3 regions of the Rhodococcus sp. NPDC057529 genome follow, and region 1 is predicted to be linked to each of the others. Evidence: riboswitches for the same ligand, from Rfam matches in the RefSeq annotation. Region 1 holds a riboswitch; each other region holds the start of a gene.
The links. Region 1 has a riboswitch for thiamine pyrophosphate ahead of thiO (glycine oxidase ThiO). Riboswitches for the same ligand answer to the same signal wherever they lie in the genome.
Positions count from the first base shown of each region.

Region 2: linked by a shared signal. The riboswitch ahead of ACFU5V_RS08655 (3-oxoacyl-ACP reductase) and the one ahead of thiO (glycine oxidase ThiO) in region 1 are both predicted to bind thiamine pyrophosphate.
Region 3: linked by a shared signal. The riboswitch ahead of ACFU5V_RS39290 (TenA family protein) and the one ahead of thiO (glycine oxidase ThiO) in region 1 are both predicted to bind thiamine pyrophosphate.

Region 1 covers NZ_JBHVEY010000008.1:366,810-377,239, forward strand. Annotated here, with positions in the region: gene ACFU5V_RS18595 (M20/M25/M40 family metallo-hydrolase) at 1-54, opposite strand, end outside; gene ACFU5V_RS18600 (ABC transporter permease) at 200-994, opposite strand; gene ACFU5V_RS18605 (ABC transporter ATP-binding protein) at 994-1,935, opposite strand; gene ACFU5V_RS18610 (thiazole synthase) at 2,048-2,815, opposite strand; gene thiS (sulfur carrier protein ThiS) at 2,808-3,032, opposite strand; gene thiO (glycine oxidase ThiO) at 3,035-4,102, opposite strand; TPP riboswitch at 4,099-4,213, opposite strand; gene thiE (thiamine phosphate synthase) at 4,238-4,936, shown strand; gene ACFU5V_RS18630 (NUDIX domain-containing protein) at 4,938-5,696, opposite strand; gene ACFU5V_RS18635 (hypothetical protein) at 5,820-7,202, shown strand; gene ACFU5V_RS18640 (glutamate ABC transporter substrate-binding protein) at 7,199-8,173, shown strand; gene ACFU5V_RS18645 (tetratricopeptide repeat protein) at 8,182-10,430, shown strand, end outside.
Region 2 covers NZ_JBHVEY010000004.1:11,562-21,991, reverse strand. Annotated here, with positions in the region: gene ACFU5V_RS08690 (ABC transporter permease) at 1-196, opposite strand, end outside; gene ACFU5V_RS08685 (ATP-binding cassette domain-containing protein) at 329-2,653, shown strand; gene ACFU5V_RS08680 (hypothetical protein) at 2,650-2,871, opposite strand; gene ACFU5V_RS08675 (C40 family peptidase) at 3,151-3,555, shown strand; gene ACFU5V_RS08670 (Lsr2 family protein) at 3,634-3,975, opposite strand; gene ACFU5V_RS08665 (CitMHS family transporter) at 4,316-5,761, opposite strand; gene ACFU5V_RS08660 (LLM class flavin-dependent oxidoreductase) at 5,846-7,141, opposite strand; gene ACFU5V_RS08655 (3-oxoacyl-ACP reductase) at 7,143-7,907, opposite strand; TPP riboswitch at 7,957-8,061, opposite strand; partial or broken gene ACFU5V_RS08650 (MarR family winged helix-turn-helix transcriptional regulator) at 8,135-8,581, shown strand; gene ACFU5V_RS08645 (organic hydroperoxide resistance protein) at 8,588-9,010, shown strand; gene ACFU5V_RS08640 (oxidoreductase) at 9,032-9,910, opposite strand; gene ACFU5V_RS08635 (CocE/NonD family hydrolase) at 9,951-10,430, opposite strand, start outside.
Region 3 covers NZ_JBHVEY010000034.1:7,496-17,925, reverse strand. Annotated here, with positions in the region: gene ACFU5V_RS39305 (ABC transporter ATP-binding protein) at 1-562, opposite strand, end outside; gene ACFU5V_RS39300 (ABC transporter permease) at 555-1,376, opposite strand; gene ACFU5V_RS39295 (ABC transporter substrate-binding protein) at 1,354-2,394, opposite strand; gene ACFU5V_RS39290 (TenA family protein) at 2,379-3,101, opposite strand; TPP riboswitch at 3,095-3,190, opposite strand; gene ACFU5V_RS39285 (NUDIX hydrolase) at 3,249-3,926, opposite strand; gene ACFU5V_RS39280 (carboxylesterase/lipase family protein) at 4,039-5,592, shown strand; gene ACFU5V_RS39275 (MFS transporter) at 5,585-6,826, opposite strand; gene ACFU5V_RS39270 (DUF3558 domain-containing protein) at 6,911-7,438, opposite strand; gene ACFU5V_RS39265 (DUF3558 domain-containing protein) at 7,435-7,974, opposite strand; gene ACFU5V_RS39260 (GNAT family N-acetyltransferase) at 7,958-8,233, opposite strand; gene ACFU5V_RS39255 (DUF4185 domain-containing protein) at 8,298-9,416, opposite strand; gene ACFU5V_RS39250 (FAD-binding oxidoreductase) at 9,599-10,430, opposite strand, start outside.

The DNA of each region.
Region 1 (10,430 bases):
GGCCAGGACCATCGCACCGGCCACTCCGACTGTGACAACTCCCCGTAGTCGCATGTCGGGAGCCTAACGCAGAAGCACCTGTGGGCCGGCGCGAATGGATTTCGCACCGGCCCACAGGCTCCCGCCCCACCGTCACCCTCAGCCAGGTCTCCCGACGATCACCTGGCGGAGGAGCAGGGCGAGAGTACTGTATCGGGTGTCAGGCGTCGCGCTTGTTGACGACCACCAGTCCGGCCCCGAAGATCACGAAGACGAACACCGCGAAGTACACGAGGCTGCCCCACGGGCCCCAGTGGAAATCGACTCCCTGCGGCGCCCCCAGGAAGTTGTTGGCGTTGAGGAACGGCAGGAACGGCATGATCTTCTGGCCGAACGAGCCGAACAGGTTGAACAGGCTCTCGATCAGCAGCGGCCACAGCAGCAGCAGGGCGATCGCGCCCGCCGACTGACGCAGCAGGGTGCCGACTCCGACGGCGAGAACCACGCACAGGAACGCGTAGATCGGGACGCCGTAGATCGACCGCCACGCGTCCGCACCGGTCAGTGTGAGTGCCGCTCCGGCCTGGTCGCCGGCCGTCGCCTTCGCGATGGCGTACGCACCGAACGTGAGGACGAACGTCAGCACGGCGCCGAACGCGCCGATCAGGCCTGCCTTCGCGATCAGGACGGACGCCCGGTTCGGGATCGCCTGGAACGTGGTGCGGATGACGCCGAACCGGTATTCGCTGGTCACGGCGAGCGCGGCGAGGATCATCAGCACCAGTACGCCGAATCCGGACACACCGCCGACGGCGTCCGCCATCTGCGGCAGGAACGGATCGAAGTCGGGTTGCTTACCGTCCGCGATCTGGTTGTTGAAGGAGTTGATGCTGGCCTTTGCGCTGAGCCCGATGACTGCGGCGAGGCCGAGTCCCAGCACGATGATGACGACCGTGCACCACCACGGCGACCTCGTCGACGTGATCTTGATCCGTTCGGCATTGAGAACAGCCATTACAGTGCACCCCTCATCACATCTTCGACGCCCTCTGCGTGGTACTGCACGTCGTCTCCGGTCAACTTCATGAAGGCGTCCTCCAGCGATCCGCGCTGAGATGCCAACTCGTGCAGGACGATGCCCTGCGAACCGGCGATCCCGCCGACGACGTCCGTCGACGAATCCACCACGACGAGCGCCTGCTGCCCGTCGGATCCGTCCTCGCGCACGGTGAGTCCGTTGGACGTGAGCGCGCTGCGCAGCGCGTCCAGCTGTGGGCTCCGCACACGCACCGTCGATTCCGAGGACTTGCTGACGAACTCGGACACGGTGGTGTCGGCGATGAGACGCCCGCGGCCGATGACCACCAGATGTTCTGCGGTGAGCGCCATCTCGGACAGCAGGTGGCTCGACACCAGCACGGTGCGGCCCTCGGCGGCGAGGCGCTGCATGAACTTCCGGATCCAGACGATGCCCTCCGGGTCGAGCCCGTTCACCGGCTCGTCGAACAGCAGCACCTTCGGGTCGCCGAGCAGCGTGGCGGCCAGGCCCAGTCGCTGGGACATGCCGAGCGAGAACCCGCCGGCCTTCTTCCCCGCCACCTCGGTGAGCCCGACGAGGTGCAGCACCTCGTCGACGCGGCTCTTCGGGAGCGAGTTGGACGCCGCCATCCACTGCAGATGGGCGCGGGCCGAGCGGTTCGGGTGCACCCACTTCGCGTCGAGCAGGGCCCCCACCGTCCGCAGCGGCTGCACCAGGTCGCTGTACGGTTTGCCGTCGATCAGCGCGCTGCCCGCCGTGGGGCGGTCCAGCCCGAGGATCATGCGCATCGTCGTCGATTTTCCTGCACCGTTCGGGCCGAGAAAGCCGGTGACCATGCCCGGCTTCACGTTGAACGTCAGGTTGTCCACCGCCTTCGTCGCACCGAAGGTCTTTGAAAGTCCCCTCACTTCAATCATGTGAGAAGAATGCCGGAACCTGCGGCCGGCGCGCATCGGCCGCAGGTCTACTCCCGACTCGTCCCCTGGTACCGGTCGGACCCCGAACCGGACCCCGACACGACCCCGAGTCCTACGACGACGCCTGCGCCCAGAACCGCTTGGGGATGCGGCCCGCGTGCCGGGCCTCGTATCCCGCCACCACGGCCCCGCGCATCGCCGACGCCATCAGCGCCGGATCCTTCGCCCTGGTCACCGCAGTGGCCAGCAGAACGGCGTCGCAGCCGAGTTCCATCGCGAGGGTCGCGTCGCTGGCGGTCCCGATGCCGGCGTCGAGGATGACCGGTACCCCGGCACCCTCCACGATCATCTCGATGTTGTGCGGGTTCGCGATACCGAGCCCGGTGCCGATCGGCGAACCCAGCGGCATCACGGCCACGCACCCGACGTCCTCGAGCCTGCGGGCCAGGACCGGGTCGTCGGTGGTGTACGGCAGGACGACGAATCCGTCGTCGACCAGTTGCTCGGCGGCGCTGACCAACTCGATGGCGTCGGGCATGAGGGTGCGTTCGTCGGCGATGACCTCGAGCTTCACCCAGTCGGTGTCGAGTGCCTCCCGCGCGAGTTGCGCCGTCAGCACCGCCTCCGCCGCGCCGCGACACCCCGCGGTGTTGGGTAGCGGCGCGATGTCGAGCCGGCGCAGCAGGTCCAGCACCCCGGTGCCGCCGACGGCGTCGACGCGGCGCATCGCGACCGTGGTCAGCTCGGTGCCGGACGCGACGAGTGCCTCTTCGAGCACCGTCAGGTTGGCGGCGCCGCCGGTGCCCATGATCAACCGTGAACCGAACGTGCGGCCCGCGATCGTGAGGCCCTTCTGCACTCCGGGCGTCGCGTCAGCCACCCTGCACCGCCGTGAGGATCTCGATCTCCCAGCCCCGGACCACGAGCTCGTCCCACCGGGCGCGGGGGAACACGGCGCCGTTCACGGCCACTGCGATGCCCTTGGTCGGCAGGTTCAGCGCCTCCAGCAGCCCGGTGACGGTCAACGGTTCCGTGAACTCGTGATCCTCGCCGTTGACGCTGATGCCGATCGGCACCACTACTTGCTGCTCACTCATCTCTACCTCGCTACTTTCTCGAACCGTTCGGGGTCGGCGGCCTTCGCCTCGACCAGTGCCGAGCCCTCCAACAATGCCACCGTCGCGTCGGCGGTCACCGGGGTGAGCAGGATGCCGTTGCGGCCGTGTCCCGTCGCCACCACGACCCGATCGGACACCCGGCCGATCAGCGGCAGGTTGTCCGGGGTCATCGGACGCAGACCCGCCGAGGTCTCACGCAGTTCGTACTCGCCGATGGCGGGCATCAGCGCCTCGGCGTCCGCGATCAGGTCCCGCACACCGGCCACCGTGACCTGAGTGTCGTTGCCCGACTCGTACTGGGTGGCGCCGACGACGATGCCGTCGGCGCGCGGCACCAGGTAGGCGGGCCTGCCGTGGACGCTGCCGCGGATGGTCCGGCCCGGCGCGGGCGTCACCCCGGGACGGGCCCGCAACCGCAGAATCTCGCCCTTCACCGGACGCACCGGAAGTCCCGGCCACAGTGCCGGTGACGCGATGCCTGCGGTGACGACGATCTGGTCCGTGCCCAGCCCGTCGAGACTGCGCACGGCCTCACCGATCAACTCCACCCCGGCGTCGACGGCACACCGTTGCAACGCCTGCAGGAGCAGCCTGTTGTCGACGGCCAGTTCGTCGACAGCCAAGAGCCCCAACCGGACTCCGCGACCCAGCATCGGCTCGAGCGCGCGGACCTCGGCGCGATTCAGGATCTGCAGATCCCGGCCCTGCGCTCCCACCCACTCGGCGATGGTCCGGAGGTCTTCGGCGTCGGCGCCGTCGAGCGCGACGGTGAGCGAACTCTCCGACGTGAACAGGTCGACGCCGGCCCCGGCCTCCAGTTCCTTCCCGAATTCGGGCCACCGGTCGAGCGAGGCGCTCCCCAGTTCGAGGACGCTCTCCTCACCGGGCCAGCCCTCGGACAGCGGGGCGAGCATGCCGCCCGCCACCCAGGACGCTCCCGAACCGATCGACGGGTCGTACAGCGTCACCGACCAGCCGTTGCGGGCTGCTCGCCACGCAATCGACAGGCCGATCACTCCGCCTCCGACGACGGATACCGATCTCGCCATTGAACTCCACCTCACTTCCTGCGCCGGCATGATCCGGGTCAGGTATGACGGTCGGGCTCGGCGTGAGCCCCTCTCAGCCCCACGTTCCCCGGGACTCCCGTGTTGCACTTTCACCGTAGAGGCTACCGTCATGCCGTGACCACCTCGCATCACAGCAACCTCACGGACCGTCGGCGCCGCCTCGGAACAGCACGTTTGTACCTGTGCACCGATGCTCGGCGCGAGAAGGGCGACCTGGCGCAGTTCGCCGAGGCCGCGCTGTCCGGCGGCGTCGACATCATCCAGCTCCGAGACAAGGGCTCGGCCGGTGAGAAGAAGTTCGGCACGATGGACGCCAGGGACGAACTGGCGGCACTGTCGGTGCTCGCGGCCGCCGCCCGGCGGCACGGGGCGCTGCTCGCCGTGAACGACCGGGCCGACATGGCGCTGGCGGCCGGCGCCGACGTCCTGCACCTCGGCCAGGGCGACCTGCCCGTCCCCTACGCGCGCACCGTCGTAGGATCCGACGTCCTGATCGGCCGGTCCACGCACAGCCGCGCCCAGGCCAGCCTCGCGGCAATCGAGGACGGCGTCGACTACTTCTGCACCGGACCGGTGTGGGCGACGCCCACCAAGCCCGGACGGACCGCGTCGGGCATCGACCTGGTGCGCTCGACCGCCGACTCCGAGCCGAACCGCCCGTGGTTCGCGATCGGCGGCATCGACGAGTCCCGGGTTCCGGAGATCCTCGCCGCGGGCGCCGACCGCATCGTCGTCGTGCGGGCCATCACCGAGGCCCGCGACCCGCAGGCCGCCGCGCGCTCACTGTCCGCCCTGCTCCAGAAGAACGGCTGAGTCACGCCTGCGCGAGCCAGTCGCGCACGGTGGCGGGCGGCAGGATCACCACGGTGGCGGGCAACTGTTCGATCAGGTGGGGGTCGGTGGTGACGACCGCGGTCACCGTGCCCAGTGTGGTGCCGTGACCTGCCGGTTCGGCGAGGCGGCCGACCGTGTCCAGTGCCTCGAGCACCTCGACGCGCGGCAGCCACCCGTAGGTGCCGTCGGGCAGGTGCACCGTGCGGGGCAGTGCCCTCGACAGCTGCGCCGGCGCGCCGCTGTCGCCCAGCACGTCGTGCCGGTCGAGCAGCAGTCGCACCTCGGTGGTGCGCAGTTGCGGCCACCCCGCTTCGAATCCGGGGTGCAGCGGCAGGCCGGCGACGTCGGTTTCCCGCACCCAGCGCAGTTCGGTGCTCTCACCGTTCGCGACGGTGGGCAGTGGGCGCTCGGCGTCGGCGATCACCGTGGTGTAGCTCCAGCCGCTCGCGGCCTTCATGGTGACGACCTCGGTGCGGACGCGGATCGCCGCGCTCTCGATGCCGGCTTCCTCGTGCGCCTCGCGCACGGCGGCGTGGGTGGTCGTCTCGTGGCTGTCCCGGGCACCGCCGGGCAGCGCCCACGTCCCGCCCTGGTGGCTCCAGGCCGCGCGGTGCTGTAGCAGCACGGCAGGCGTCTCGTCCGGCAGCGGCGCACGCAGCAACAACCCGGCCGCACCGTGCTTACCCCAATGACGACTGCCGTCCGGCCCGGTCGCCCAGCCGTCACCGTCACCACGCATCGACTACCCCTGTCCGACCTGATGGGTCTCCCTGCAGTTCCCTCACACTAACGGTTTCTGCCGGAACTGCCCGATATCCCCAGTCACCGACTCCTGCTTATATGCTCCCCACAAGGTGCGGCCGTGACACGGGAGGGGTGCGACGTGGTTCTGCGTGAGGCACCGTCGATCGAACCCCGCGGCAGCCGCGCCCTGTCTGCCGCCGCGGACGACGACGTCGACCCCGCCGTCGCACGTCGCAAGGAACTTCGTGCGTTCCTGCGGTCGACACCCGCCAAGCTCACCGCCCTCGGCGTACTCCTCGTGCTGCTCACCCTGGCCGCCGGACTCGTGGCCGCGTCGACCGTGAACGGCAGGGAAGCCACCCTCGACAGCGTCCTCGCCGAGACCGAACCGCTGTCGTTCTCGGCGCAGAATCTCTACAGCGCCCTGTCGGTGGCGGACGCCGCGGCCACGACGGCGTTCATCTCCGGTGGTCTCGAACCCCCCGAACTCCGGGACACGTACGCGCAGGCGATCGGCACGGCCTCCGCCGACCTCGTGTACGCGTCGGGCGGGCTCGCCCCCAGCGATGTGGACAGCAGGCGCCTGCTCGCCTCCATCTCCACCGACCTCACCGTCTACTCCGGACTCGTCGAGACCGCGCGGGCCAACAACCGCACCGGTCACCCGGTGGGCGCGGCCTACCTCAGCGAGGCGTCCACGCTGATGCAGACGAGCATGCTGCCGAAGGCCCAGGAGTTGCACGCCCGGCAGGAAACCGACGTCGCGGATATCCAGCGGGACTATTCCCGCCCGCCGTGGACGGCGCTGATCCTGGTCCTCGTCGCGCTGGTCGCGCTGCTCGTCGCGCAGGTCGTCCTCGCGAGGCTGAGCAGGCGCACGTTCAATCTCGGGTTGATCCTGGCGTCGTCGGTCACCGCGATCCTCCTGGTGTGGATGCTGGTCGCCGGGCTGGTCTCCTCACTCGACACCAAGCGCGCGCTGACCCAGGGTGCCCGCCCGATGCACGAGTTGACGGCGGCGCGCATCCTGGCGCAGCAGGCGCGCACGGAGGAGACGCTCAAACTCGTCCGCCGGGACTCGAACGGCGGCTACGACGCCGTCTTCGAGGACAAGTCCGGTCAGCTCGACACCCTGCTGTCCGGCTATCCGCACGACGGCGACCGCGCGGTCGGCCACGACGAGGTCGCGCGCGCCGAGGACGCTTGGAAACTCTGGTCCTCGGCGCACGATCGCATGAACGAGATCCTGGCCCGGGGCGACTTCGCCTCGGCGGCAACGGTGGCGATCGGGCCGGGACCCTCGGATTCCGCAGCCCAGTTCACCACCGTCGACGACGCGCTCACCGACGGGATCGGGACCGCCCGCGACCATCTGCGGTCGAACGTCGAATCCGCGGCCCGGGTGCTGACCGCACTCGGTTCCGGCGCCGTCGTCCTCACACTCGTCGCGCTCTGCGGAATTATCATCGGGTTGTGGCCTCGGTTGAGGGAATACCAGTGAGGCGGCACCGGATCGCGCCGGTGCTGCTGGCGGCCACGTTGCTGATCGGCGGATGCGCCGAGGCCGCTCCGGAGCACGTCGGATCGCCGAGCCTGTCCTACACCGAACCCCCGCTGCCCGCAGCGGCGACACCGGCCCCCGACACCGGCTCCGCCCCACCCGCTCCCGAGAAGGACTGCGGCGACCCCACCGCGAGCCTGCGGCCCTTCCCCGGCACCGACACGCCGATGCCGACGGTCGACGCCATCCGCGCGCGGGGGCGTCTCGTCGTCGGGCTCGACACGGGCAGCAACCTGATGAGTTTCCGCGATCCCGCGAGCGGCGCCATCGAGGGCTTCGACGTCGACGTCGCCCGGGAGATCTCGCGGGACCTGTTCGGCGACCCGGACCGGCTCGACTACCGCATCCTCACGTCGGCGAATCGTGAGAAGGCGCTGCAGGAGTCGATGGTCGACATCGTGGCGAAGACCATGACCATCACCTGCGACCGCAAGGAGAGGGTGGCGTTCTCCTCCGAGTACTTCGAGGCGCAGCAACGGGTTCTGGTCGTCAAGGGCTCCCCGATCCGCAGCGCCGCGGACCTGAACGGAAAACGGGTCTGCGTCGTCCGCGGCACCACGTCGCTGACCCGCTTGCAGCAGGTCGCGCCGACCGCCGAGATCCTTACGGTCCCCATGTGGTCCGACTGCCTGGTGGTCCTCCAGCAGCGGCAGGTCGACGCGGTGAGCACCGACGACACGATCCTCGCCGGCCTGGCGTCCCAGGACCCGTACCTCGAGATCGTCGGGGACAGCATGGGCGCCGAACCGTACGGCGTCGGCATCACCAAGACGAACGAGGACCTCGTGCGGTTCGTCAACCGCACACTCGAACGGATCCGCGGCGACGGAACCTGGACCAGAATGTACGACCGGTGGCTGTCGGTGCTGGGCCCGTCCCCCGCCCCGCCGTCCGCCGTGTACCAGGACTGAGGGGGCGCATGCCGCAACATTCGAAGAACCCCGAATCCACCGACCCGGACCTCGCCACCCAGGCCGCCGTCCGGGAACCCGAGGACGAGGCCACCCAGGCGGCGGTTCGGGAAGAGCTGGACGACGGGCCGGCCACTCAGGCGGCGCCGACGTCCCGGCCGTCGGGCGCGTCCGGCACCGGCCGCTCGACACGCTCACCGCGCACCCGGTCCGGGCAGCGCCTGCGTCTCGGCGGCGGACTCGTCGAGGTGCCGGTCGTCACGACACTCGACCCGGCCTCGGCGGTGATGACCGACCCGAAGGTCCCCGAGGGCAAACGCTTCTGCTGGAAGTGCAACAAGCCGGTCGGCCGCAGCGGCCCCACGTCCGGGGCCTCCGAGTTCGGTCTGTGCCCCTCGTGCGGAGCGACTTACGACTTCCGGCCGCTCCTCGCTCCGAACGACCTGATCGGCGGCCAGTACGAGGTGCAGGGCTGCATCGCGCACGGCGGCCTCGGCTGGATCTACCTGGCCATCGACCGCAACGTCAGCGACAGGTGGGTGGTCCTCAAGGGGCTGTTGCACTTCGGCGACGCCGAGGCTCAGGCCGTGGCGGTGGCCGAACGCCAGTTCCTCGCGGAGGTGGCGCACCCGAGCATCGTGAAGATCTTCAACTTCGTGGAGCACCCCCGGGCCGACGGGACCCCGATGGGCTACATCGTCATGGAGTACGTGGGCGGCCATTCGCTGCGGGACGTCCTGTCGACGCACGAGAAGCCCGAGCGCATGCCGGTCGAGCAGGCCGTCGCGTACGTGCTCGAAATCCTTCCCGCACTGGCATATCTGCACTCCACCGGCCTGGTGTACAACGACCTCAAGCCCGACAACGTGATGGTCACCGAGGACGCCCTCAAATTGATCGACCTCGGGGCCGTCGCCGGCATCGAGGACTACGGGTACCTGTACGGCACGCCCGGGTATCAGGCCCCGGAGATCGTCAGGACCGGCCCGACCGTGGCCTCCGACATCTACACGGTGGGGCGCACACTCGCGGTGCTGACGCTCGACATGCCGTCCGACAAGGGCAGGTACCTCGACGGCATCCCGTCCCCGGAGCAGGCGCCCCTCCTCGCGGAATACGAGTTCTTCCACCGACTCCTGTTGCGCGCCACGGACCCCGATCCGAGCAGGCGTTTCGCGTCCGCGGAGGAGATGGCCGGTCAGCTCACCGCCGTGCTCCGCGAGGTGCTCGCGCAGCAGACCGGAGAGGAGCATCCCGGGCTGTCGACCGTGTTCAGCAAGCAGCGAACGACTTTCGGCACCGACGAGGCGGTCGAGCAGACGGACGTGTACGTCGACGGCGTCGAACGGGACAGGAATCTCGACCCGCTGTCGGTGGCGCAGGCGCTGGCGGTGCCGTTGATCGACCCGGCCGATCCCAACGCCCAGCTCCTGGCCGCCGCGGTGCACAGCGAACCGCAGCAGACCCTCGATTCCATTCGACACGCCCGCGAGAACGGGATCGAGCGTGTCGTCGGCGACCTCGAAGTGTCGTTCTCCCGGGAACTGACCCTCGCCGAGATCAAGGCGCACCTCGACCTCGGGGACGCCGCCACCGCCACCACACTCCTCCGCGACCTGGAGGCAGAAATGGGCGGGAACTGGCGGGTCGCCTGGTACGCCGGACTCGCGACGCTCATCGACGGCGACTACGAGGCGGCGTTCTCCCGGTTCGAGGCCGTATTGCAGGCGATGCCCGGTGAGACCGCTCCCAAACTTGCGCTGGCGGCCACCGCCGAACTGATGCTGCAGCACTGCGACAGCTCCGATTCCCACCGGTGGCGGACGTTCGCCGAGACGTACTACCGGACGGTGTGGCGCACCGACCACAGCCTGGTCAGTGCCGCGTTCGGGCTCGCGCGCCAACTCACCGAACGCGGAGACCTACCTGGCGCCATCGCCGCCCTCGATCAGGTTCCCGCGACGTCCCGGCACTTCACCATGGCCCGGATGACGAGTGTGCTGATGCTGCTGTCCGGCGGGCCGATCGAGGAGATCGACGAGGTGGCGCTCCGGGAGGCGGCACTCCGCGTCACCGCGCTCGCACCCGAGGAGAGCCGGGCGCTGCAGATGCGCACGCTCGTACTGGGCACGGCGCTGGACTGGATGCGTGCCGGTCACACGTCTGCGACGGAACTGGAGCAGATCCTGGGGGTGCCGTTCACAGAACGGGGCCTACGCAAGGGCGCCGAGGCCGGTCTGCGGGCGCTGGCCCGCAA
Region 2 (10,430 bases), on a different contig from region 1:
AGGACCACAACTGGGCGAGAGCGGCGGCCAGGATCAGGGACACCGCGGCGAGCTGGGCGGCGCCCCGGAGCGCCGCGGCGGGCACGACCAGTGGGCTGCCGAGTCGGGTGAAGCGGTACACCACGGCCGCGCACACAACCATCACGGTGCACAGCACGGCCAGTCCGACACCGGGATTCGCCAGGGACGTACTCACCCGGCCCAGTGTTCCTCACGCGCGGCCCCGGGATTCGGGAGTACCCGTTCTGCCCACGCGGCCCGGGGAGTGCGTGCGACCATGGAGGAGTCGACGCTCTACGCCCGATGACGCTGACCGGAGGCCGTGGCGATGGACGACCGGGCGAGCACAGCACACCCGCGGGTCGTGGTCGAGACCGACCACGGCCGCACCACGCACAGCGCGGGCAGAGCCGTACGCATCGGCCGGGATCCGCAGTTGGAGGTCACCATCGTCGACCCCGTGGTGTCGCGCGAACATGCACAGCTCACCTGGGACGACGGTTGGCAGCTCGTCGACTCCGGCAGCAAGAACGGGATCTACGTCGACGGCGAGCGCCGCGAGAACGTCCCCGTCACGAGCCCCGTCCGCGTCCGCCTGGGTGACGCGACCGAGGGTCCGATCGTGCGGATCTCGGTGGAGGATCCGGATGCGACGCGGCAGGACGTGGGCGCCCGCTGGGACGAGGCGACGATCGGCGTCGGGACGCCCGGCGCCCCGGCAGAGCCGCCGCACGAGGCGACTCCGGCGGGGTCCCTCACCGTGGGGCGCTCGCCCGACAACGACATCGTCGTGCGGGATGTGCTGGCCTCACGCCATCACGCGATCGTCCACCACGTGCCGTCCGGCCTCGAGATCGACGACCTGGGGAGCGTCAACGGAACGTTCGTCGGCGGCGCCCGGGTGTCGCGCGCGCAGCTGACGGACGGCGACGTCGTCACGATCGGCAACACCGATTTCGGCGTGCGGGACGGGCAACTCGTTCCCCGTCGGGTGGTCGCTCCCACCGCGGGCGGTCTGCGCGTGGACGGCGTCGGACTCACCATCGAAGGCGGGCGGCGCCTGCTCGAGGACGTCACGTTCACCGCCCAGCCGGGCAGCCTCACCGCCGTGATCGGCCCCTCCGGGGCGGGTAAGACCACGGTGGCCACCATCATCTCCGGTTCGGAGCGTCCGACGGAGGGTGTGGTGGAGTTCGAGGGACGCAGCGTGCACGCCGAATATCAGGTGCTGCGCTCCCGCATCGGGATGGTTCCCCAGGACGACGTCGTGCACCGCCAGCTGACGATCCGTCAGGCGCTCGGCTACGCGGCGGAGCTGAGGCTGCCGCCGGACACCAGCCGGGAGGACCGCGAGGAGGTGATCGCGACGGTCCTCGACGAACTGCAACTGTCCGAACACGCCGACACGAGGGTCGACCGGCTGTCCGGCGGGCAACGCAAACGTGCGTCCGTCGCGATGGAGTTGCTCACCGGCCCGTCCCTGCTGATCCTCGACGAACCGACGTCGGGCCTCGACCCCGCGCTGGACCGGCAGATCATGGCGACGTTGCGCCGGCTCGCCGACTCGGGCCGGGTCGTCGTCATCGTCACCCATTCGCTGTCGTACCTCGAGATGTGCGATCAGGTGCTGCTCCTCGCACCGGGCGGCAAGACCGCCTACGTGGGCCCGCCGGACCGGGTCGGGGCGGCGCTCGGCAGCACCGACTGGGCCGACATCTTCGCCCGGGTCGCCGCCGACCCCGACGGAGTGTTCGCCGACTACCGCGCCACCCGTCCGTCGGTGGAGGCGCCGGCCCCGAGCCCGCCGGGACCTCTCGGCAGTCCGGCGCACACCTCGCGGCGCAGGCAGTTGAGTACCGTCGCCCGCCGCCAGGTGCGGCTGATCCGCGCCGACCGCGGGTACCTGATCTTCCTGTCGCTGCTGCCGTTCGTGCTGGGCGGGCTGGCGGTGCTCGTGCCCGGCGACACGGGGTTCGGACCGTCCGGCCTCGACGAATCCGGTGAACTCACCCAGATCCTGGTCGTGCTGATCCTCGGCGCCGCCTTCATGGGATGCTCGCTGACCATCCGCGACCTGGTCGGCGAGCGCATGATCTATCACCGCGAGCGTGCCGCCGGGCTGCTGCCGTCCGCCTATCTGACGGCGAAGATCGTCGTGTTCTGCGCCGCCGCGATCGTGCAGTCGGTGATCATGGTGCTGATCGTGTTCGTGGGCAAGGGTTTTCCGGGCCGGGGCAGCCTGATTCCCTCCGCCTCCGTCGAACTGATCGTGGACATCGCCGTCACCACCTGCTCCTGCGTCCTCGTCGGTTTGGCGCTGTCTTCGGTGGCGCGCTCCAACGAGCAGGTGATGCCGATGCTGGTGGTCACGATCATGGTGCAGCTGGTGATGTGCGGAGGACTGATCACGATCACCGGACGCGCCGTCCTCGAACAGGTGTCGTGGCTTTTCCCGTCCCGCTGGGGGTTCGCGGCCGCCGCCTCGACGGTGGACCTGCGCACCAATGCCACCGGCACCGAGCCCGACACCCTGTGGCAGCACGCCGCGTCGTGGTGGCTGCTCAGCATCGCGATGCTGGTGCTCATCAGTGCTGTGCTCGCGGTCGTCACCTACGCCCGGCTGCGGCTGCGCCGTCCCCGCCGGGCCGGCTAGCTCAGTTCGACGATCGTCCCCAGGTCGTGCACGTGCTCCCGGTCCGACGATGCGGGGTCCGGCGTGATGTCGCCTCGCGCCGTGTGAGCCATCGTCCTCGCCTCGCCTGCGACGAAGGCGACCGGCACGGCCACGGCAACGGACAGGAGGGCGGCTGCCGCATCGAACGCCAGGCGTGCGACGCCGAATGCACAGTTCGCGGTTTGCCGGATCTTCATTGTCCGCATTCTCCATCCCAGCCCACAGGACATAGCGGACCTTTTCCTCTTGACATGCGCCCACTCGACGTTAAGGGGTGCGTTGCACTACTCGCGAGTACCAAACCGACCGGATCGAATGGTTCTGCCGACGACCCCCGCACCCGGCGGCCAGGCGGGAAGACAGGCACCTATCCAGGTAATTCAGCCGGTGCGCCGTGCCCGTGTCGGGGTCACCCTGTAAGCAGAGCACGCCCCGCAGACGCGACACCACACCGAGCGCACTGGAGTACCGACGGCATGAACCCCCACACCGGAAACCACGGACTTCACCTGGTTCAGACGTTTCGCGCGGATCCGGTGCGGCCGGGACGCCACGCCCTGCGCGCCGCCACCTCCAGAATCGGCATCGCCTGCACCCGCGGCGCCGGCGACCACCGCGCCTTCGACAGCTCCGGTCTCGTCCAGTGGGCATACAAGCAGGCGGGCGTGTCGGTTCCGCGCACCACCCACGAGCAACTCCTGCACGGAACCGCCGTCGACCGGGACGACCTGCAGCCCGGTGACGTCGTCCTCTTCTACGGGGGCGGTCACGCCGGAATCTATGCGGGCGACGACACCGTCGTCCACGCCCCGGCCCCGGGGCGACCGGTCACGCGAGTGGCCTTGAACTCCATGTCGTTTCACGCAGCGCGGCGGTACTGACGACTGCCCCCGAGACCGCCCCCAGCCGACCCGGCCCAGGGGTGGCCGGAGGCGTCGACCGCTCGCGACGATGCGGTCTCAGTGCGCCTCGTTGTACGCTTCCTCGATTTGTGCGGGAATGCGTCCGCGCGCGGACAACTCATAGCCCTGTGCCGTCGCCCATTCCCGGATTTCCTTCGCCTGCCCACGGCCCTGCGACGGATCCACCGCAGTGGTGGACCGGCGCTTCCTTCCCCCGACCCGGGTTGCATGCTCGATGTAGAACTCGAGGGTCTTGTGGAATTCTTTGGCGTTCTTGAGCTTCAGATCGATCTCGTAGTCGACGCCGTCGACCGAGAACGGGATGGTCTCCCCCTTACCGTTCTTGATCGGAGTTCCGTCGATGTCGTCGATGCGTTCGACAACAACTTTGCGCGCCACAGTTCCACTCCTTCATCGTCGATAACCCGGGGAACACTACGTCGAAGTATTGTTCACCTGCCAATCCCCGACAGAGTTTTCGCAGTGCGGACTCGCGAGCGTCTGATTGGCGCACCCCGCAGTCGGGGTAACCGTCGGACATGACACCGAAGGACGCTTCCGGACCGAAGACCACGAGCACCGACAGCGGCGCCCCCGGCGCGGACAAGGACGTGCTGTCCGATCCGGCCGAGGACGACAAGGATTCCGGCGCCGACTGAAGCGGCGAAGGTGGCGCAACCCCCGAGGGGCCCGCCACCGACACCGACTCCGCCGACTAAGTCACCGGGGGACGACTAGGTCACCAGGGGATCTGCCCGAGGACCACACCGACCACCAGCATCGACAGCGACACCAGCGCCGCGCGCCACAGCACCTTCTTGTGATGGTCCGCCAGCGGGACACCCGCCAGGGTGACGAGCAGGAGGATGGCCGGGACGAGGGGGCTCTGCATGTGGAATGTCTGGCCGGTGATGGAGGCGCGGGCCATCTCGACCGGCTCGATGCCGTACGTGGACGCCGTTTCGGCGAGCACCGGCATGACGCCGAAGTAGAAGGCGTCGTTGCTCATGAAGAACGTGAACGGCAGGCTCAGGATGCCGGTGATGACGGCCAGGTGCGGCCCCAGCGCGGCGGGGATGATCTCGAGCAGCCACTGCGCCATCGCCTCGACCATTCCGGTGCCCTGGAACACGCCGGTGAGCACGGCCGCGGCGAACACCATCGCGACGACGGAGACGATGCTCGACGAGTGCCGGGTGATCGCTTCCTGCTGTTCCTTGACCCGCGGGAAGTTGACGGTCAGCGCGATCGACGCGGCCACCATGAACAGCACCGGAATCGGCAGCACGTCCATCACGAGCACGACGAGCAGCGCCACGGTCACGAGCATGTTGAACCACAACAGCTTCGGTCGCAGCGTGGGCCGCTGGGGGTCGAGGCCGTCGACGAAGCCCTGGCCGTCGTCCGAACCGCCGTCGCCGGAACCGCCACCCGTCCGGGGTGCGTCACCGCTGCCCCCGGAGCCCGAGCCCGAGGTGGAGCGGCGGAGGCCGGAGCCCGCGGAGACCAGAAGGCGCTCGTCGGTGAGTTCGAGTGTGCCGATGCGGCGGCGTTCGCTGTAGCCGAGCTGCACGGCGAACAGCAGGACGACCACGAGACCGACCACCAGCGACGGGATCATCGGGACGAACACGTCGGACGGCGAGATGCCCAGCGCCGAGGCGGCCCGGACCGTCGGCCCACCCCACGGGACGATGTTCATCGCGCCGTTGGCCAGGCCGGCGACCACCGTGAGGACGACGGGGCTGACCTTCAGCTTCATGTACAGCGGCAACAGCGCGGACGTCACGATGATGAACGTCGTGGATCCGTCACCGTCCAGCGACACCACCATCGCCAGGACCGCGGTGCCGACGACGAGCCGCATGGGGTCGTTGCGGACGAGCCGGAGAATGAGTTTCACCAGCGGGTCGAACAGGCCGACGTCGATCATGATCCCGAAGAAGATGATCGCGAAGAACAGCAACGCGGCCGTCGGGGCCAGCGATTTGATCCCGTCGGTGATCATGTCGCCGATGCCGAGGCCCGCCCCGGCCGCGATGCCGAATGCGACCGGGACGGCGATCAGCCCGACCACGGGAGTGGCCCGTTTGGACATGATCAAGAACATGAACACGGCCACCATCAGAAAGCCGAGTGCTACCAGCATTGCCACTCCTCGTCCGAGCTTGCACCGCGATGTGATCGCGATAACAGCCAGTGTCGGGGGGAGGGACGCTCACAGTCACTGTTGCGTACTTAGAGAAGGTTGTGTTCTTTGTGGTGGCAACTACCGGCGACCCCGGAGATGGTCGCGCAGGGTCGCTGTCTCATACTCCGCGCGGAACAGCCCGCGCTTCTGCAGGACGGGAACGACCTCGTCGACGAAGTCGGTGAGCCCGTGCGGGTAGAGCGGCGGCATCAGGTTGAAGCCGTCGGCGCCGCCGCCGCGGAACCACACCTCGATCTCGTCGGCGATCGACTCCGGGGTGCCGATCATGGTGCAGTGCCCGCCGCCGGCCGCCAGCGTGCCCAGCAGCGACCGCACGGTCGGACGGTCCTTCTCGATGATCCGCAGGATCGTGTCGTACCGGCCCTGCGGCCCGGTGAACTCCGACAGCGGCGGCAGCGCGGGAACGGGTGCGTCCAGTTCCCATGTGCTGCAGTCCTGCTGGACGAACATCGACAATTGCGCCAGCGACTGTTCGACGGGCAGGAGCGCGTCGAGTTCCGCCTTCTTCCGGCGCGCCTCCTCGGTGGTCGAACCCACGTAGGTGACGAGACCGGGCATCACGGTCACCGCGTCGGCGTCGCGACCCGCGGCGCGGATGCGCCGCTTCACGTCGCCGTAGTAACTCTGCGCGGCCGCGAGGTCGTAGGCGACGGCGTAGATGCCCTCGGCGCACCGGGCGGCCAGGTCGCGGCCCTGGTCGGACGCGCCCGCCTGGAACAGCACGGGGCGCCCCTGCGGCGAGTGCGGCACGGTCAGCGGGCCGGCGACGAGGAAATGCTTTCCCCGATGCCCGATCGGTGTCACCTTGGCCGGATCCGCGAAGATGCCCTCCCGGTCGAGGACGAGCGCGTCGGGCTCCCACGAATCCCACAGCGCCAGTGCCACGTCGACGAATTCCGCGGCCCGCGAGTAGCGGTCGTCGTGCGGCGGCATCTCCTCGAGACCGTGATTGCGGGCCTCGGCGTCGAACATCGACGTCACCACGTTCCAGCCGGCGCGGCCGCCGCTGATGTGGTCGAGCGACGCCAGCATCCGCGCGGCGTGGAACGGGGTGTAGAAGGTGGTCGACACGGTCGTCACGAGCCCGACCCGCTCGGTTGCCCGTGCCATCGCGGACAGCGCGGTGAGCGGTTCGAGGAACCACATGCCCCCGGACGCGGGGTCGCGCACCGAATGCCCGTCGGCGAAGAACACCGCGTCGAGGCAACCCCGCTCCGCGGTCTGCGCCAGTTCCTCGTAGTAGGCGATGTCGCTGAGCCGCTCCACCTGCGAGGCGGGGTGCCGCCACGCGGCGCCGTGGTGCCCGCAGCCGAAGAGGAAGGCGTTGAAGTGCAGTTGCCTCGTGTCGGTCATGTCAGTCCTTGACCAGTCCGCCGTCGACGACGAGGTTCTGGCCGGTCACCGACCGCGACCACGGGGACGCGAAGAACAGGACCGCGTCGGCGAACTCGTCCGGGGTGGTGACCCGCTGCAGCGGAGTGCTCGCCGCGATGAGGTCGAACACCTCGTCGGGGGTGGCGGCACTCGCGTCGGTGGTGCGCAGCAGCCCGCCCGAGACCATGTTGACGGTGATGCCGTCGGGCCCGAGGTCGGCGGCGAGGGTGCGCGTCAGCGACAGCGCGGCGGCCTTGGCGGCGGTGTAGTCGTGGTACGGGACGACGGGATTCTGGAACAGGTTGGTTCCGATGTTCACGATGCGGCCGAACCCGAGCGAGCGCATGCCCGGCAGCGCGGCCTGCGTGGTGTTCAGGGTCGCCTGCACGCTGCCGCGCAACTGCGAGTCGAAGGCCTCCCACGTGATGACGTCCGCCTTGGCGCGTGCGTCGCCGTTGAAGGAGAAGTCGGCGAGGGCGTTGTTGATCACGGTGGTCACCGGCGATCCGAAGTGCTCTTCCGCGGCGGCGAACAGTGCCGCCACCTGCGCGGCATCGGTGACGTCGGCCCCGAGTGCGACCGCGCGGTCCGCACCGAGGGATGCCGCGAGTTCCTCCGCCGCTTCCCGGCTGTTGCGGTAGTTCACGACCACCCGCGCGTGCTGCGCCGCGAACGAGCGCACGATGGCGGAACCGAGGCCCCGGCCACCGCCGGTCACCAGGACGATCTGCTTGTCGAGCTGCATTGCTGTCACCTTCCGATCGGTCGGCGACGAGACATCGGATGAGCGCATACGGCCGTCTCCGCGACATCCCTTCGCCGGCATTACCCAGTTCAGGTTCGACGGGTGTCTTCTCAGCCGCCTGGATCCTCGCCAGGCAGCACCCCGTGTCACTGGCCAATAGTGTAAGGCCAATCTCCTCGATGACCTTTTTGGTTGTGCACAACCTAGTTGTGTGCAACCATTCAGGGGTGACCGACAACCTCGCCCTCGACCGCCAGGTGTGCTTCGCGCTGTACTCGGCCTCCCGGGCCATGACGGCGCGATACCGGTCGATGCTCGACGCGCTGGGCGTGACCTACCCGCAGTACCTCGTGCTGCTCGTGCTCTGGGAACAGGACGGCCGCGGGGTGCGTGAGATCTGCGACGCCCTCGATCTCGACACCGGCACCCTGTCGCCACTGCTCAAGCGGCTCGACGCGCTGGGGCTCGTCGAACGCAGGCGTTCGTCGGCCGACGAACGCCGGGTCGGGATCCACCTCACCGAGAAGGGCGCGAGCCTCCGCGCCGCCGCGGAGGGCATCCCCACCGCACTCGCCCGCTCGACGGGCATGGGCGTCGACGAACTCGTCGCCCTGCGCGACACCCTGTCGCGCCTCACCGAATCGCTCCACAGTTTCGCAACCCCTACAGGAGAAGTAACCATGAAGATCGTCTACACCGCCGAAGCCCTCGCAACCGGGGAAGGCCGCAACGGCCACGCTCGCACGTCCGACGGCCGGCTCGACCTGAACCTCGCCATCCCCACCGAGATGGGCGGATCCGGCGACGGCACCAACCCCGAGCAGCTGTTCGCCGCCGGATACGCGGCCTGCTTCCACTCCGCACTCCAGCTGGTCGGCCGTCAGGCCGGGGCGAACATCGCGGACTCGGCCGTCGGCGCCCGCGTCGGGATCGGCTCCACGGACGGCGGCGGATTCGGCCTCGCCGTGACGCTCGAGGTGTCGCTCCCCCACCTGCCGCGCGCAGAGGCGCTCGAACTGACGGAGAAGGCGCATCAGGTGTGCCCCTACTCCAACGCCACCCGCGGCAACATCGACGTCACCCTCGAGGTCACCGAAGACTGAGCATCCTGCGCGGGCGTCGGGTCACCCGAACTTGTACTCGACGCCCGTCAGGTCCTCCGACAGCGACCACAGCGCCTTCGCGGTCTGCTCGTCCCGCGACTTCTTGTTGGAGCCCACCACCTTCGGGTGGCCCCGCTGCTCGAACAGGCCGTCCGGCCCGATGTAACTTCCGCCGATCACGCCGGGGGCGGTGGCGGCGAACAACATCGGCAGCGCCCCCATCTCCGCGGACTGCGCGAAGATCCGGTTGCCGACGGCCATCAGCTTGTCCTGCACCGACTCGGTGTGCGCCTGCAGATTGGTCGACGCGTAGCCGGGGTGCGCGGCCACCGCTGTCACCGGAGACCCGGCCGCGGCGAGCCTGCGCTGCAATTCGTACGTGAACAGCAGATTCGCGAGCTTCGACTGGCCGTAGGCGCTCCAGCGGTTGTACTTGCGGTGTTCCCAGTTGAGATCGTCGAGATGAATCGTTCCCGCCTGATGTGCCGCACTCGACATCGTGGCGACCCGATCGGTGATCTTGCCGAGCAGCAGTCCGGTCAACGCGAAGTGTCCGAGATGATTTGTGCCGATCTGCATTTCGAATCCATCGGCGGTCTTGCGCTGCGGAACCGCCATCACCCCGGCGTTGTTCACGAGCACGTCGACGGAATCGACACCGGCGGCAAACTCGCGCACCGATGCGAGGTCGGACAGGTCGAGACGTCGCACCTCGGCGTTGTCGCCGATCGACCGCGCGACCACCTCCCCCTTGTGGGTGTTGCGGCAGGCCAGCACGACGTGGGCTCCCGCCTTGCCCAGGGCCCGCGCGGCCACCTCCCCCAGACCGCTGTTGGCGCCCGTGACGACGAACGTACGGCCGCTCTGATCGACGATGTCCGAAGCTGTCCACTTGGTCATGCCGTCAACCCTACGGATCCCGGGACGCGGCGTGAACCCGTCACCACGCCCGCGCCCCGACCAGCGGCAGGTTGAGGAAACTCGGCCGGTCCGGCGACAATGCCACGTGCTGCGGCTTCAGCTGACTGTCCGCCAGAATCGGTCCGAGCGGCAGATACCGGGGAACGCTGCCCGCGTACACGTCGACGCGCAACCGGTGCCCCGGCGCGAGGACCGCGTCGGTGGGCACGAAGTTGATGTCGACCGGCGTCACTTCACCCGGAACCAGCGGCTGACGCGCGGCCACCGTCAGAGAGTGGTGCGGTTCGGTGTAGTCGCCGTTCGCCGACCTGGTGCTCTTCGAATCGTCCACCGCCCGCATCGAGGCGGTGAGCGCACCGTTGGTGAGCGCGGTCGACGTGCCGTCCGGTGCGACGTCGTTCAGCGTCACCGCCCAGAATCCGTCCGGCGCATCGAGCACGGTTTCGAGATGCAGATTGACCGGACCCGACAGTTCCGTCGGCTGTGTGACGGGGGCACT
Region 3 (10,430 bases), on a different contig from region 1:
GCCACACGTCCTGCAACCAGGTCTGCATCTCGGTGCGGGTCAACGAATCCAGGGCGCCGAACGGCTCGTCGAGCAGCAGCACCGGACGGTCCTGGACGACGGTCCGCAGCATCGCGGCGCGTTGCCGCATCCCGCCGGACAGCTGGCTGGGGCGGGCGTCCTCGAACCCGCCGAGACCGAAGACGGAGAACAGTTCCCGGGCTTTCTCCCGCGCCTGCTTCCGGGGCACGCCCTGCACCTCCAGCCCGAGGGTGGTGTTGTCGAGGACGCTGCGCCACGGGAACAGCAGGTCCTTCTGCGGCATGTATGCGCATTTCGACGGGCCACTGCCCGCGGGACGCACGGACTCGCCGCCGATCGTGACGGTGCCGGTGTCCGGTTGGTCGAGTCCGGCGAGCATGGCGAACGCGGTGCTCTTCCCGCACCCGCTGGGGCCGATCACCGACACGAACTCGCCCGGTTCGACGGTGAACGAGACGTTGTCGAGGACGGGACGGATGCCGCCGCGGACGGGGAATCCCTTGCTCAGTCCGGACAGTGCGACGCGCGCGGTCTCACTCATGCCGGGCCCTTTCGTTCTTGATCCAAGGGGCGACGACGCGTTCGACCGCGAACGTGAGCAGGTAGAGGCTGACGCTGATCACGGCGGTCACGAGCACCGCCGCCAGCACGAGGTCGGTGCGGAAGGAGTTCTTCTGCGTGGCCATGTAGATGCCGAGACCGGACGTGGCCCCGACGTATTCGGCGAACACGGCGCCCACCACGGCGTACGTGATGCCGATGCGCAGGGCGGTGAAGAACCGGGGGATCGCCGACGGCAGACGCACGTAGCGGAACTCCTGCCACCGGGAGGCACCCATGCTGCGCAACAGCGCACCCGCTTCCCGGTCGGCGGCGGCGAAACCCTCGATCAGGCCGATCGTCATCGGGAAGAACGTGGCGAGGGCGATCACGAGGACCTTCGGCAGCAGACCGAATCCGAACCAGATGATCATCAACGGCGCGATCGCGATGATCGGCAGCGTCTGCGACACGACGAACAGCGGAACGAATGCGCGTCGCAGCCACGGCGAGAAGTCCACGAGCACGGCGAGAGCCCACGCGCAGAGCAGGGACACGGCGAACCCGATCAGCGTCACCTGCAGTGTCGCGGAGGCGTGACCGGAGATGGCGTCCCGCGCCCGCCAGCCCTGCTGCACGACCCGCAGCGGCGACGGCAGCACCTGCGGCCGGATACCGCTGACCGTCACGTACACCTGCCACGCGACGACGAGCAGTGCCACGACCACGACCGCAGGCAGCACCCGCCGCAGCAGCGGGGACGTGCCCGGGGCCGGGGTCCGGACGGTCGGGTCAGGGCTGAGCGAGGTACTCATTGGTGAAATACGTCGACCAGTCGGGTTCCGTGGTCAGCGGTGCCCCGTCGGGGCCGGTGAGCAGGCCGTGCTGGAACAGGAAACCGGAGTACCCCGCCCACTGCTCGGCCGTCTGGGTCCCGACCTTTCCGGAAGCGTCCTTCATGTACTCGGAGGACAGCATCTGCTGGCTCTCCCGCACGAGGGACTCGTCCGTGAACGCGCCGGGATTGGCGTCGATCAACATCTGCGCGGCCTCGTCCGGCCGGTCGGCGGCGAACTGGTAGCCGCGCTGCAGGGCCTGGACGAACTTGCGGGCCTGCTCGGGATGCTCGTCCATCCACTGCTCGTTGCCCTCGATGACGAGTGCGTACGCGTCCGGGAAGCCGTAGTCGGTGTAGTGGAAGTAGCGCATCGGGGTGCCCCGGTGCTCGGCCTCGATGCCCTCCCAGCCGAAGAACGACACGGTGAAGTCGGCGGTGCCGGAGTACACGGCCTCGTAGGCCGACGTGCCGAGCGTGACGGTGGTGAATTCGCCCTTGCCGCCGTCGTTCCGGATGATCTGCTTCAGGGTCTCCTCGCCGTCGGGGTCCGCGAAACCGGCGTAGATCTTGCCGTCGAGATCCCGGGGGCGGGTGATGTCGGCGCGATCCGCCTTCACCGCGATACCCGTCGCCCAGTGCTGCAGCGGGGCCATGACCGACGTGGTCTGGGCGCCCGCGGCCTTCGAGAACGTCGCGGAACTCTGGAAGCTCACGCCGAACTCCGCGTTGCCGGCGTCGACGAGGGTGTCGGGTGAGGTGTCGTTGTACGGCAGCACCTGCACGTCGAGTCCGGCGTCCGCGAACCAGCCCTCCTGCTGGGCGACGAACAGGCCGGTGTGGTTGGTGTTCGGCGTCCAGTCGAGTGCGAACCGGATGGTGTCGTCGGACTGCGAGTTTCCGGCGCAGCCGGTGAGCATCGACAGGGCCGAGACGAGGATGACGGCTGCGGTGGCCGCGCGCTTGGTACGGGAGAAGAGAGTCACGACGCCGGCCATTCCTGCTTGTTGAGTGCTGTGTCCCAGAACATGAGTTCGTAGCGGCTGGCGATCGTGAACGCCTCCACCATCTCTTCGCGCTGGGCTTCGGTCGCGGCGTCCGCGGCGGCGTCCACGAGTTCGCGGGCCTTCGCGACGGCGGCGTGGAACTCCTCCGCGTCGTACGTGGTCACCCACTGTGCGTACGGGTGCGACGGATCGGCAGCCAGCACGTCCCGGGCGCTCGCCGCGAGCCTGCGTCCCACGTCCGCGTAGATCCAGAAACACGGCAGCACCGCGGCGGCGGACACCGCGTACGGCTCGGTGGCGGCGACCGCCGTCAGGTAGGAGATGTACCCGAGGCAGGCCTGCGAATGCTGCGGTTCGGCGTCCGACGCGGGGAGCCGTCCGCTGGTCAGCAGGTTCTGGTGCAACGTCGCCTCGACCGTCGCGGCCTCGGCCGCCGAGCCTGCCCAGAAGCCGGCCTCGACGGGGCCCGGCGCATGCGCGGCGACCAGGGACAGGGCCTTCGCGTACCCGGTCAGATACAGGAAATCCTGCTCGATATACGTGCGGAACACGTCCAGCGGCAGCGTTCCGTCGCCGAGGCGGCGCAGGAACTCGAGTTCGTCGATCGCCTCGCGCAGCACCTTGGTCCGGTCCCACAAGTGGTCCGTGAATCGGGCGTGCCGGCCTGCGCCCGCAGCACCTTGGACAGAGCTATTCACAACGTTGACATCCCTTCGTCAGCATTACCTGAGCAGGTTCCCGGGTGTGTTCTCAGCCCCGCCCGTGCGGAGCACCCCGTGTCAGAACAAGCCGACCCTAGCACCGGCCGTGCCGCGAACGGAAAGGCCCCGGGTGGGTGGACGCGCTCAGCCTGCGAGGAACGCGGCCGCTCCCGGTGGGAGGGGCGCGGGGCCGCGCGTGTAGATCTCGGCGGGCCTGCCGGTCCCGACGACGGCCATGTCGCCGGTGTGCTCGAGCGCGGGCATCACGTGCCGGCGGAACGAGTCCTTCGGGAGGGGACGGCCGAACACCACCTCGTAGACCCGGCGGAGTTCGAGCACCGTGAACGTGTCGCCGGCCAGGCCCGACGGGTCGACGGACCGCGCGTACCGCTCGCGCAGGTCGGCGACGGCGAGGGTGACGACGTCCGCGTGGTCGAACGCGAGGTCCTGCGTCACCCGGTTGCCGTCGACGGGGATCAGCAGCGCGTCGCGGGGGAGCGCCGTGCGCGGCAGCGCCGCACCGTGCGTCATCGACAGCACCCACCCGCGGTCGTCGCGGCCGGGGTCGTCGAACATCGCCAGCTGGTGGAACTCGGCACCCGTCAGGCCGGCCTTGATCCGCAGGCACCGCTCGGCGGCGTCCCGCAGTCGCTCGCCTTCGTGTAGGAAGGTGCCCGGGAGTGCGAGCCGGCCCGAACGGTGCGGAACCACAAGCACTTTCAGCTCGGCGCCGTCGACGGTGAGGACGGCGACGTCGACCGCCACGGACGGCCGCGGGTAGTCGAGGAGGCTCTTGCCCTCGGGATCGGTCGATGCGGCCACGGAGCACATGTTAGCGCGCGGTTGATCTATATCGCGTTCGAGCGGCCCTGCCTGCGCATCGTTGGTAGTTTGGCGAGAGATTCCCGTACGCGCTGCGTGAGGAGATTCGGCCGTGGATGTCGAGAAGTCCGGCGACACACTCGTCGTCCGCGCCCGGGACGGCGACGTGCGCGGCTATCCCGAAGGCGACGTCTACGCGTGGAAGGGCATCCCGTTCGCCGCCGCCCCCGTCGGCGATCTGCGGTTCCGGGCGCCGGCCCCGCCGACGCCGTGGCAGGGCGTGCGCGACTGCGTCGACTTCGGCCCGATGGCCCCGCAGGGCCACGGCACCGCCGTCCCGATCGACGCCGGACTCGAGATGGACGAGGACTGCCTGTCGGTCAACGTGTGGGCACCCCGGCCCGACGGCACCCCGCGGCCGGTGATGGTGTGGATCCACGGCGGTGCCTATTGCCTGGGAACCGCAGCTCAGGGCATCTACAACGGGCGGATCCTGTCCACTCTCGGCGACGTCGTGCTGGTCTCGTTCAACTACCGGGTGGGTGCGCTCGGCTTCCTCGACCTGTCGTCGTTCTCGACGGCCGAGCGGGTGTTCGAGACCAACTGCGGGCTGCGCGACCAGGTCGCCGCGCTCGAATGGGTGCGCGAGAACATCGCGTCGTTCGGCGGTGACCCGGACGAGGTGACGGTGTTCGGGGAATCGTCGGGAGCCGGGTCGATCACCACGCTGATGACGTGCCCGAGCGCGGACGGGTTGTTCCACCGCGCGATTGCCCAGAGCCCACCCGCCACATCGGTCTACGGCAGCGAGCGGGCGGCCACGGTCGCGAAGCAGTTCCTCGACATCCTCGACGTGGAACCCGCCCGGATCGACACGCTGCTGCGCCTCCCGTACCGCACGGTCATCGAGGCCAGCGACACGCTCGTCAACGAGGTGCCGACGAAGATCCCCGGCACACTCGCCATGGCGCCCGTGGTGGACCGCGACTTCCTGCCCCGCTACCCGGTGGCCGCGTTCCAGAAGGGCTACTCCCACCGCATCCCCCTCATCATCGGTTCCAACAAGGACGAGTCGTCGATCTTCAAGTTCATGAAATCTCCTCTGCTGCCGGTCACCTCGGATTCGGTGCAGGAGATGCTGCGGGCGATCGCGACCGATCACCCGGAACTGCCCGCGGCCCGCCTCGCCGACATCCTGTCGGCGTACCCGGACCGCGGGAAACCGAAGGGCGCACTCGCGATGTCCCGCGACGCCGCGTTCCGGATGCCCGCCCTGTGGGTGGCCGACGCCCACAGCAGGCACTCGCCGACGTGGATGTACCGGTTCGACCAGGCCACGCCGATGCTCAAGGCCGCACGCATCGGAGCCGGGCACGCCACCGAACTCCCGTACGTGTTCGGCAATTTCGACACCCTCAACATCGATCCGACGTTCTGGCTCGGCGGCCGGAAGACGGCGCTCGAGGTGTCGGGCCGGATACAGCGCCGGTGGCTCGCGTTCGCGCGGCACGGTGTCCCCGCCGCCCTGGACGGGTCCAAGCACTGGGCCCCCTACGACGAGGAGAACCGCTCCACGTTGCTGATCGACGGCGCAGACACCCTCGTGAAGGACCCGGACCACGAGATGCGGGTGGCCTGGGGCAACGACGTCATGGGCTTCAACTGACCGGAACCTTCTCGTCCAGTTCCTTCAGCACGGGCAGCGCGAAGCACGCCAGCCCGATGATCAGGACCGGGATCGCGAGCACGAAGAACGTCGGCTGGATTCCCCACTTGTCGAGGATCGGGCCGGCCAGCAGGTAGCCCAGCGGACCCGCCGCATAGGCGGTGGACGTCATGACCCCGGTGACCCGGCCGCGCATGTGCTCCGGACTGCGAGTCTGCATGGCGTAGTTGGCGATCGGGCCGACCGGACCGAACACCAGACCCTGCAGGAGGGCCAGCGCCAGGATCGCCCACAGCGGCGGCAGGAACGCCATCGCGACCATCGCCGCGCCCAGCACGGTCACCGCCACCACCATCAGCAACCGGCGCGACACGAACGGCGCGAGCGGTCCGTACGCGAGGGCGCCCACCACGCCGCCGATGCTGAGCGCCATCAGAACCGAGCCCAGTTGCGCAGGTTTGTCGAGTTCGGTGAAGTACACCGGGAACACCACCGATTCGACCGGCATGTACAGCGCGACCACCGCCATGTCCACGAGCGCGATCGTGCGCAGGAGCCGGTTGTGCCACACGAACTTCAGCCCCTCGAGCGTGCCGTGCCAGATGGACGTCGGACGCGTGGCGGTGTCGGGTCTTCCGGCGTTCTCGAGACGCAGGAACGCGATCGTCGCCACGGACAGCACGAACCCGGCGGCGGCGACCCACAACGTGTTCACCGCACCCATGGTGGCGATGAGGACACCGCCGATGCCCGGGCCGACGAGATACGCCACGTTGTAGTTGGCCTCGTAGAGGCTGTTCATCCGGTCGAGTGACCACCCCGCGGACTTCGTGGCGGCGGGCAGCATCGACTCCCTCGCCGCGATGCCGGCCGGATCGAATGCGGCGCCGATCGCCGCGAGGACGGCGATCGCCGTGACGGTGAGGCCCGTCGTGGTCGCGATCACCGGGATGGCCGCCACGGACAGCGCCGACAGGCAGTCGGAGATCAGCGACGTGCGGCGTCGTCCGAACAGGTCGACGAACGTGCCCGCGAACAGGCTCGACAGCAACAGCGGCAGGGTGGCCGCGCCCGCGACGATCGCGGCGTCCGATGCGCGACCGGTCTGTTCGAGCACGAGCCACGGCAGCACGACGATCACGATGCCGTTGCCCGTGGAGGAGAACAGCGTCGCGACGTTCAGGAGGATCAGGGGCCCGAACCGGCGAGTCACAGCCGTCTCGGTGGCGGTCACGGCAGGGGTCCTCTGGTCGGCGCGGTCGGTGGTCCTTCGACGCTAACAGCGAGGTCGTGGCCACCGCGAGCGAATTCTCGGCCGCTACTGGTTGCGTTGCAGAGTCAACTCGGCGAGCGTGCGCGCACCGTCGCACGGGTCGCCCGTCCCGGACCGTTGCTGCACCCACCACGTGATGACACCGGAGTACGCGGCGGTGATCCCACACGTCGCCGAATCACCCGGCCGCCGGGCGCTGAACGCCGACGTGCCCACGATCGTCGTGGTCTCCACCTGATAGCCCAGCTGGTCCGCCACCGCCCGCTCCCGCTGCAACGAGTTGTTCTCGAACCAGCCGAACGTGACGTCGATCGATCCGGCGGCGGACGACACCGTCCACATGCACACCGCACCGTAGAAGTACTGGTCGACGCCTGCGCCGTGCAGTGTCTCCACGATCTTGTCGTTGGGGACGGCGTCGCATTCGCGCAGGAGCTTGTCGAACTGCGGCGAGCCGCCGTCGTCGGAGGAGGCGGCACCCTCGGGCAGGGGAGTGCCCGTGACGGAGGTGCCGCAGCCGGCCAGCACAATCGCCGACGCGACCGCCGCGGCGAGTCGCCGGCGGCCGGTCATCTGGCCTTCTCCAGCGTCAGCCGGCCGAGCGCGGTCGGTGCCTCGCACGGATCGGCGGGTGCACTGCCCGCTCCGTAGCGGACCAGCCAGTGCACGAAGTCGGAACCGGTGCCGAGCGCGACCTCGCAGAACCCGACGTTCTGCGACGAAAACCCGCGATGCCCGGCGATCTCGAGGTCGTTGACCTCGTGACCGATGCCCTTGGCCACCGACCGCTCCCGGTCGATGGGGCTGCCGCGGTACCAGGTGAACATCACGTACCGTTCGCCGCCGTCCGCTTCCCACCGGCACTTGATGCCGTTCCGCGACACCGGGGTGAGCCCCGCGATCCCCGCCCGCTCGTACACCTCGGCGTCGGTCAGCGAGCCGCATTCACCCACGAACGGGCCGGGCTGCACGGCCACCGAGGTGGTCGGCGCGGATGCCGGATCGGTGTCCGAACCGCCGCCGGAACCGCAACCGGCCAGCACGACCGTCGCGGCGAGAAGACACGTCGCGCGGACGGCCGGGCGGAGCGGATCAGACGAGCTCCGCATAGCTCGGATTCTCGGCGATGTACTTCTCCACGTACGAGCACGACGGGATCACGGAGAGCCCACTGGACTTCGTGTCGTCGAGGGCGGCCTTCACCACCACCGCCGCCAGACCCTGCCCGCGGAACTGCGGGTACGTCACGGTGTGGTGGAAGTCGCGGGCGCCGTTCCGCTCGAAGTAATCGGCGTATCCGGCCAGCTGGCCGTCGAGGTAGATCTCGAACCGGGATTCCGACACGTCGTGTTCCACCGTGGCCGCCACAGATCGCTCCTCTGCTCGTGTGGCGTGCGCGCTGTCCCGCGCACGCTGTCACTCGCAGATTACGTCAGTCCGCGAGGTTGGTGCGCAGCAGCATGACGTTGTAGTCAGACCAGGTGGTGGCCAGGAAATACAGGTCGGATCCCTTCGACCACGGGTGCATGTACGCGCCGTACAGCTCGGGCACGTCCCGGCTGCTCACGAGCACTTCGGGTTCGCTCCAGCCGGATTCGAGGTGGTCGGACCGGCGCATGACCACCGAGTTGCCGGCATCGGTGTACATCGCCACGAACTGACCGAGGTATTCGTTGAACTGCACCGACAATTCGCTGACCGGTCCGGGGATCACCGGTGCGGCGACGGTGGCGTTGGCCTTCACCCACGCCTTGCCGTCCCAGTACTCGTACAGCGTGAGGTTCCGGATGTCCGCCTCCCTGACCCGCGACAACCGGGCGTCGCCGGACCGCCCGGACGGGGTGCCGAACGCGTAGACGAATCCGTCGTGCTTGACGTACGAGCCCATCTGGAAGTTCTCGGCGCCCGTGCCCGGCACGTTGGGCCGCAGCGTCAGGGGATCGGTGATCCAGTTCTCGCCGTTGTCCACGGAGTACGCGATGCCGGACGCGTTGGTGTCCCACTCGCCGGGGGCACCCCAGCTGCGTACCGACATGTAATCGATGTACTGCGTCGCGGCCGGTCCCTCGCCGACCGAGATGCCGGTGGTGGGGATGACGGTCTGCTCCACGCCCGGGATCTTCTTGCTCTGGATGATCTCCTTGGAGTGGTTCGGCGCGTCGACCGGGGAATTGTCGATGCCCATCCCGTCGGTGAGGTCCTTGTCGGAGCTGCGCAGCAGGATGTTGCTGCGCCAGTCGCCGACCAGACCGCACAGCGGGTTGTCGCTCAGCCCGACGGTGTCACCGAACGCGGTGAGGATCTCGCCTCCGCCGTTGTCCCACATGATGCCGAGGTCGGTGCCGAGCACCCGGAACCTGCCGATCGTGTCGTTGGGGCTGCGGGGCCCGGTGATGTGTGCGATTGCCTGAGTTTTGCCACGCAGCTCGGGTAGGCGGCCGTCGCTGCCGTTGAGCCAGGGAATGGGGTTGATGCCCTGGCCAGAGCCACTCGATCCGAGGCTGCCGGTTCCGCCGAGGCACGGCGCCGCCGTCGCGACAGGGGGCGTCATCGTGAAAAACGTGCAGGTGGAAGCGAGTAGGGCGGGCATCGCCAGGGAGGCGACACGGCGGAGTCTGGTCACGAGCGCACCTCTCTGCGACGAGTCGAGTTCGGTCCGGTCACGCTAGCAATACCTCACCTGTCACACCAGTCCCCTGGGTAACCATTGGGTATCGCATCCGCCCTGGGTAGCTACAGGATCGCTCCGGGGTTGAGTATCCCCAGCGGGTCGAGTGCCGTCTTGATCCGCTGCGTCAATTCCATGACGTCCGGGCCCAACTGGTCGGGCAGCCAGGCCTTCTTCAAGCGGCCGACGCCGTGCTCGCCGGTGATCGTGCCGCCGAGAGCGAGTGCGAGGTCCATGATCTCGCCGAAAGCGAGGTGGGCGCGCTCGGCCATCGCGGCATCCTCGGGGTCGAACACGATGAGCGGGTGCGTGTTTCCGTCGCCGGCATGGGCGATCACCGCGACCATCACGTCACGCTCGCGGGAGATGGCGGTGATTCCCTCCACCAGCGCAGGCAGTTTCGGCAGCGGCACCCCGACGTCCTCGAGGAGCAGGCTGCCCAGTCTCTCGACCGCGGGGATCGCGAATCGTCTTGCCGCGGTGAATGCTTCGCCCTCGTCGGGGTCGTCGGTGGTGAAGACCTCGGCCGCGCCGTTCGCCGTGCATGCGTCCGCCATGACGGAGATCTCTTCGGCCGCAATCGCTCCGGGGGCGTCCGAACGGGCGATGAGCATCGCCTCCGCCGTCCGGTCCAGGCCCATCTTCAGTGCGTCCTCGACGGCGCCGATCGAGGTGCGGTCCATGAACTCGAGCATCGACGGTCGCAGGGTGCGGGTGATGGCCAGCACGGTGTCGGCGGCCGCCTGCACGGAGGCGAACGACGCGACGAGGGTGCTCGCAGGCGGCTGGGCCGGAATCAGCCGCAGCGTGGCTTCCGTGACGATGCCGAGCGTGCCCTCGCTCCCGACGAACAGCTTGGTCAGCGACAGGCCTGCCACGTCCTTCAGGCGCGGCCCG